DNA from 2 places in the Psychrobacillus sp. NPDC096426 genome. Region 2 is predicted to be linked to the other one. Evidence: riboswitches for the same ligand, from Rfam matches in the RefSeq annotation. Region 2 holds a riboswitch; the other holds the start of a gene.

Region 1 (3,793 bases), on a different contig from region 2:
ACCTTTAGGGATTTTCGTGGCAAGATATCGAAAATTTGCGGAACCGATTATTGGGGTGACTGCCGTTTTTCAAACAATTCCTAGTCTAGCGTTGTTTGGATTTCTAGTGCCACTCATTGGAATAGGAACGATGACTGCATTGATCGCCTTAATTATTTATGCACTTTTACCTATTTTACGAAATACATATACAGGCATTACAACAATCGATGATTCTATTATTGAAGCAGGGCGTGGAATGGGGATGACGACAAGTCAATTGTTACGGCAGATTGAGTTTCCGCTCGCCTTACCATTTATCATGGCAGGTATTCGAACAGCTACCGTTCTGACGGTTGGAATTGCGACACTTGCGACTTTTGTTGGAGCAGGTGGGTTAGGCGATGTTATTTATAGAGGTTTACAATCATATAATAATGCGCTCGTCTTAGCAGGGGCATTGCCTGTTGCTTTATTAGCCATTTTGTTTGACCTTGCTTTGAAATGGATTGAGAAAAAAGCGACACCAAAAGGATTAAATACAAGGGGATGATGAGGAATGAAGAAAATGTTCGTCATGATTGGGATTGTAGCGGTCGTATTACTAGGTGCTTGTTCGAACTCGGGGGAGACACTCGTAATAAGTGGAAAGCCTTGGACAGAACAATATATATTACCGCAAATTTTAGGTCAATATATTGAAGAGCGTACGGATTATCAAGTGAAGTATAAAGAAGGACTCGGAGAAGTGGCGATAATGACTCCAGCACTTGAGAAAGGTGATATTGACTTATATGTAGAGTACACGGGTACAGGATTAAAGGATGTGCTAAAAGAGTCATCGGAAGTAGGAGAAAGCTCAGAAAATGTGCTAGAACGAGTGAAAAAAGGGTATGAAGAACAGTTTCAAGCAACTTGGTTAAGTCCACTGGGGTTTGAAAATACGTATACATTGGCTTATGCCAAAGACAAAGATTATGACGCAAAGACTTATTCGGATCTTGTGGAAGTCTCTAGGTTTGGTAATATGGTGTTCGGTGCCCCTCATGCTTTTTATGAACGGCAAGGAGATGGATTTGATGACCTAATTAACTCCTATCCCTTCACATTCACGGAAACGAAAAGTCTGGATCCAAACTTGATGTATGAGGCAGTAAAAAATGGGGATGTGGATGTAATTCCAGCTTTTACAACAGATGGGCGTATTGAACGATTTGAATTACAAACAACAACGGATGATTTAGGATTTTTCCCTAAGTATGATGCAGCACCAGTAGTACGTTTAGAGACACTAGAAAAGTTTCCAGAGCTAGAAAAAGTATTAAACGAATTAGCAGGAAAAATTTCGGAAGAGGATATGTTAAAGATGAATGCAAAAGTGGATATTGACGGAAAAAAAGCGGAAGATGTTGCCCATGATTTCTTAGTGGAGAAAGGTTTGATTGATAAATAACTAAAAAAGCACCCGGTTCTAGTTAGAATCGGGTGCAAATTATTTAAATCATAGCTTTAAAATTTAATCGCTTATTTAAAGCAGCAATAAATGGAATACCTACTGCTAATACAACAAATTCACCAATTGCAACTGTTAACCAAAGATATAGGAAAGTATCAGGAATGTCTATGATTGCGAGCTTCAATTCGAATGCAATGATGAACATCATGAATGTGAAGATGAGCGTATTAAAAATCATACGTCCTAGATATCCTTTTATATACCTGGATGCAAAAATAGTGATCGACAAGGTAATGATCGAATGTGCTACCCCAAAAGTTAAGTCATACAAGCCAAGTGGGGAAAATAAATTCGTTACAAATACACCAAGTACAATTCCAAAAACATACTTTTTGTTAAAGACAATCAGATGATTGAACATTTCAGCAATACGAAATTGTACTGCACCAAATGCGAAAGGTGCAATTAGAAGCGAAACCGCAACATATAAAGCTGCAATAATACCACTTATTGCAAGAGTTCTTGTTTTCATTATTCATTTCTCCTTAGTTTTTTTTCGTGGGAGGTTCTCGAACCACGTAATTTGTAATCACAATTGATAATTATATGACAGTCATAGGACATTTGTCAAGGAAAGTTTGAAATTCTTCAAATGGACCGTCTGAATATGAATTTCTCTATGATAAAATAGGAGCAACGTAAAAAAAGGAAGGTATAAAATGAAAAAGATAATATCAGTCATCAGTGCATTTTTGATTTTCGTGACATTTGGTTGCACGATAGAAATGCCAGCACCTAATCAAGAAACGAAAGTAGAAACAAATAACACAACAGAAATGAGCGTTCATTTTATAGACGTTGGGCAAGGGGATTCTATTCTTATTCAATCTCCAGAAGGAAAAAATATGCTTGTCGATGGAGGGAAGAAAGAAGCAGGGAAGGATGTAGTGACTTACTTGCAGCAACAGGGAGTGGAAAAGTTAGATTATGTTGTAGCGACTCATCCCGATGCTGACCATATTGGTGGACTGCTTGCAGTGTTAAATTCCGTAGAGATTAAAAACTTCTTAGATTCTGGAAAAGAGCATACGACCGAGACGTATGAAACAATGTTACAGCTTATTTTGGACAAGCATATCCCGTTTATTGTGCCGAATAAAGGTGATACGATCCATTTAGATTCAAATGTAGAAATTACTGTATTGAATACGGGGGAAGATGCCAAGGATAATAATGAAGCTTCCATTGTGTTAAAGGTACAATATGAGGATGTGTCATTTTTATTAACCGGGGACGCTGATGCTGGTGTGGAGAAAAGCATGATAAACGATTATAACTTGAAGTCTACTGTTTTAAAAGCAGGACATCATGGTTCGGATACGAGTAGCTCGGATGCTTTTATTCGTGCGGTTCAACCGGAAGTAACGATTTTAAGTTATGGAGAAAATAATATATATGGTCATCCTACCCCAGTAGTAGTGACTAGATTGAAAAAAGCGAATTCGGAGATTTATAGCACAGCAGAGTTAGGAAACATTATAGTGACAACAGATGGAAGAGGATATACTGTTTCCAAGGATTATCTTCCTAATGAACAGGGAAATGTAGCGGAAACACCACTTTTTATTTCGGAGAAAGATTTACGGGAAGAAACTGTTGGTATTACAAATCAAGGGGATGGAGTAGTAAATTTAGAGGGATGGCAGTTGGTTTCCGTTGCGGGCAATCAAGTGTATAATTTTCCGAATATATCTATCGAGGCCGGGGAAACCATTTATATTACGAGTGGTCCGAATGCGAAAGAAGACGAACGACATTTGAAATGGACGAATAGACAAATGTGGAATAACGATGGAGATGCAGCACAGTTGTTAAATGAGAAAGGGGTAGTGATGAGTGAACTCAAATAGATACACACTCGATCGAGTAGAAGGAGAGCTCGCAGTGTTTTTAAAATATCCGGGTGAAACAGAAACACTGCATATCCCTATTTCTGAACTAGATGAAGGGATAAAAGAAGGTGATATTGTCCTGATCTCGATTGAGAATGACATATATAAAGTAAAAAGATTAGCAGAAGAAACAGAGAATCAAAGAGAAAAAGTAAGAGGATTATTGGAAAAATTGAAAAATCAGCAAAAGTAAAATTTTCATTAGGACAGTTATGTTACCGGCGCCTGGCACTAGTAACATAACTGTCATTTTTTGATTATAGGGTGTTGTCTCGAAGGAAGTTTTGTACGATATGATGTTCTGGTTCGTATGTTTTGAGTGTATAGCCTTCATTTTGAAGCCATTCTATTATTTGTGGTAGTGCTTTGGTTGTTTGACTACGGTCGTGGAGAAGGATGATGATGT
Region 2 (3,793 bases):
TGCAGGTGGTATTGGTCTTCTATTAAATGAGGGAATCGGCTGGCGAAATTATGCAAATGTCGGCATAATTCTGCTCATGCTTGCCATTACAGTATTCATCATCGAAAACATAAGTGAACATTTCAGAAAGAAGTTAGTTTAAGGAGGAAATTGTATGAATGCTATTGAAAAGCAACTGCTGTCAGAAAAGAAGAATTATCAATATATTACATGGATTTTCATTATTGTTTTTATATTATTTATTTGGTCGCTTTCAGCGATTCAACTGAATAATATGGGGGCAAGTGGCTTAACGATTGCGAAAAATATTATAGCTGGTATTTTACACCCAGATTTAGATTTACTCCTTAACTTTACGGAAAAAGGTGTCGCTTACTTACTCATTGAAACAATGGCTATTGCCTTTTTAGGAACAATTATTGGCGCTATTTTAGCAATTCCACTAGCTTTTCTATCAGCTTCCAATGTTGTGCCAAAGCCGCTTGCCTTTGTGACGAAAATATTATTGATTGGCATACGTACAATTCCAGCAATTATTTACGGATTAATGTTTATTCGTGTAACTGGTCCAGGCCCATTTGCGGGAGTTTTAACGATGTCATTAACATCCATAGGAATGCTATCGAAACTATACGCAGATGTTATTGAAGACTTAGATACTAGCGTCTTAGAATCGATGACATCCATTGGTTGTACAATGTTTGAAAAGATCCGTTATGGCATTATCCCACAATTATTTGCCATGTTTTTATCTATTGTTATTTATCGATTTGACATGAATTTACGCGATGCATCTGTATTAGGACTAGTTGGTGCTGGAGGAATCGGCGCACCACTCATCTTTGCAATGAGATCCTATCGCTGGGAGGAAGTTGGGTCTATTTTAATTGGGTTAGTACTCCTGATACTAATCGTTGAATTTATATCCAACAAAATTCGAAATAAACTAGTAAGAGGATATTAGATTAGCAGAGGATACATACAGCGGAGTCGTTTCATCTTAAAGCGATACGACCATTTAAATATAAATGTCTATTTGACGTTTTCCAAAGTATTCTATAATATAGATAAGTACCCGACTTAATCGGGAGAGGTTCATAGCTGATACCCTCTATAAAAAACTATGGATACATGACTTTTCGCCATGTCCATATTTGGACATGGCTTTTTTTATGTAATATCCAAAAGTTTGGAATAGAATCATTGGTCTAGCCTCTCTTAAAAGTGTTGGGAAACATTTTACAGGGAGGTTTTTATTATGTCTGGCAGAAGCCAAGAAGAAGGTTTGAAGGATTTGACTTTGTTAGGTAATCAGGGAACTCAATATTCATTTGAGTATGCACCGGAAGTATTGGAGTCGGTAGATAGTCTGCATTCTAATCGTGATTATTTCGTGAAATTTAATTGTCCAGAGTTCACTAGTTTATGTCCGATTACACAACAGCCTGATTTCGCAACGATGTACATATCGTACATACCGGATAAAAAAATAGTAGAGAGTAAATCACTAAAGTTATATTTGTTTAGTTTTAGAAACCATGGCGATTTCCATGAAGATTGTGTCAACATTATCATGAACGATTTAATTAAATTACTGGATCCAAGGTATATTGAAGTTTGGGGCAAGTTCACTCCGCGTGGTGGAATTTCCATTGATCCGTGGTGCAATTACGGAAGACCAGGTACTAAATATGAAGAGATGGCAAATTATCGTTTGATGAATCATGATCTTTACCCTGAAAAAATAGATAATCGATAATTGAATAGTCCGCGTGATGAAGGAAGAGGTTTTTAGCTACCCTCTTTAAAAAACTAAGAAGAAAACGGCATTCTTTTTAGGGTGCCGTTTTTTCGTTATAAGGGAGTTTTATAGATGAAGCAGGAAAAAGCAATCATTGTGTTTAGCGGGGGTCAGGACAGCACGACTTGTCTGTTCTGGGCAAAAGAACGTTTCAAAGAGATTGAGGCAGTGACTTTCGATTATGGGCAAAGGCATCGTCTTGAAATTGAGTGTGCGAAAGCAATAACAGAGGAACTTGGTATTAAGCATCATATTTTGGATATGTCCCTTTTGAATCAACTTGCACCGAATGCATTGACTCGAGATGACATAGAGGTAGAGGACGGTGAAGAAGGGGGGCTACCTTCGACTTTTGTACCCGGGCGGAATCTACTTTTTCTTTCATTTGCAGGTGTTTTGGCGAGTCAAGTAGGAGCCAAGCATATTGTAACTGGTGTTTGTGAAACGGATTTTAGCGGATATCCCGATTGCCGAGATATGTTTGTTAAATCCTTAAACGTAACGTTAAATTTAGCGATGGACGCTACCTTTGTGATTGATACACCGCTCATGTGGTTGAACAAGGCGCAGACATGGGAGCTTGCTGATAGCCTCGGTGTGCTTGAGTTTGTGCGGGAAAGAACGTTGACCTGCTATAACGGTGTAATTGCAGACGGCTGTGGGGAATGCCCAGCGTGTAAGCTGCGGAATAAAGGGCTTGATGAGTATTTAAGCTTCAAGAAGGAGTCCTGAGGCATGGCCAATTTTAGGATTGTCGATAAGCTTCAAAAAATAGATGTAGATATACAAAGTAATCAATTAAACTATCATTCCAAACGTGTTCTAGTGAGCAAAGAATTTACTTTCGATGCTGCCCATCATTTACATAACTATGAAGGTAAATGTAAAAATCTGCACGGTCATACGTATCGTGCCGTATTAGGATTAAGTGGATACACGGATGAACGCGGTTTGCTGATTGATTTTGGCGATATAAAAGAAATATGGAAACAAAAAATAGAGATTTATTTGGATCATCGTTATTTAAATGAAACCCTTCCGCCGATGAATACAACTGCAGAAAATATCGTTGTCTGGATTTACGAAAAGTTAGCTGAAGCCTTACTTGAGGAACAACGATATAACGGGGCGCGTGTAGAATTTATCAGGCTGTATGAAACTCCGACAAGCTATGCTGAAGCGAGAAGGGAGTGGATGGAAGTTGAGTAAGGTACCTGTTATGGAGATTTTTGGACCGACGATTCAAGGTGAGGGAATGGTAGTAGGCCAGAAGACAATGTTTGTTCGAACTGCAGGCTGTGACTATTCTTGTTCTTGGTGTGATTCATCGTTTACATGGGATGGTAGCGGCAAGCATCTTATTGTACAAATGACGGCAGAAGAGATTTGGTCTGAATTAAAGCGTCTTGGAGGCAATGGTTTTTCCTTTGTTACGCTCTCGGGTGGAAATCCGGCTCTTCTTCGAAATTTGGAATCAGTCATTGCTATTTTAAAAGAAAACGACATAAAGATCGGTGTGGAAACACAAGGAAGCAAATGGCAGGAATGGCTGTATGATATCGATGAACTGACGATTTCGCCAAAGCCACCTAGTTCTGGAATGCTCACAGATTTTTCTATGCTCTCCGATATCATCGGAAAACTTAAAAAACGAAACAGCGAGCAGCATATTTCCCTGAAAATAGTCGTTTTCACTCAAGCGGATTATGAGTATGCAAAGCAAGTTCACCTTCGATACCCAACGATCCCATTTTATCTCCAGGTCGGTAATGATGATATTAAGACGACTGATAATCCACGGCTAATCAACCATTTATTAGAGAAGTACGAAGAGCTGATCGACTGGGTGATTGCAGATGAGGAATTAAGAAATGTCAAAGTACTACCACAGCTACACGCTCTCGTTTGGGGAAATAAAAGAGGCGTATAGCCACAAAAATTTGTTTGAGGAGTAACATCATGAGAATATTATTTTATTTATTATCTATAGTC

Evidence for each region. A riboswitch is a leader RNA that binds a small molecule or an ion and turns the genes downstream of it on or off. The one in region 2 is predicted to bind preQ1.
Region 1: it holds a riboswitch for preQ1, as region 2 does, so the genes downstream of both, ACIQYS_RS11580 (QueT transporter family protein) here and queC (7-cyano-7-deazaguanine synthase QueC) in region 2, are expected to answer to the same signal.

Annotation. Positions count from the first base shown of each region.
Region 1 is NZ_JBIWEX010000012.1:6,815-10,607, reverse strand. It holds gene ACIQYS_RS11590 (ABC transporter permease) at 1-532, shown strand, start outside; gene ACIQYS_RS11585 (glycine betaine ABC transporter substrate-binding protein) at 539-1,432, shown strand; gene ACIQYS_RS11580 (QueT transporter family protein) at 1,476-1,967, opposite strand; PreQ1 riboswitch class I at 1,975-2,019, opposite strand; gene ACIQYS_RS11575 (MBL fold metallo-hydrolase) at 2,155-3,345, shown strand; gene ACIQYS_RS11570 (DUF3006 domain-containing protein) at 3,332-3,580, shown strand; gene ACIQYS_RS11565 (polysaccharide deacetylase family protein) at 3,645-3,793, opposite strand, start outside.
Region 2 is NZ_JBIWEX010000047.1:2,871-6,663, forward strand. It holds gene phnE (phosphonate ABC transporter, permease protein PhnE) at 1-142, shown strand, start outside; gene phnE (phosphonate ABC transporter, permease protein PhnE) at 155-964, shown strand; PreQ1 riboswitch class I at 1,085-1,131, shown strand; gene queF (preQ(1) synthase) at 1,259-1,759, shown strand; PreQ1 riboswitch class I at 1,779-1,822, shown strand; gene queC (7-cyano-7-deazaguanine synthase QueC) at 1,874-2,533, shown strand; gene queD (6-carboxytetrahydropterin synthase QueD) at 2,537-3,010, shown strand; gene queE (7-carboxy-7-deazaguanine synthase QueE) at 3,003-3,731, shown strand; gene ACIQYS_RS22110 (VUT family protein) at 3,761-3,793, shown strand, end outside.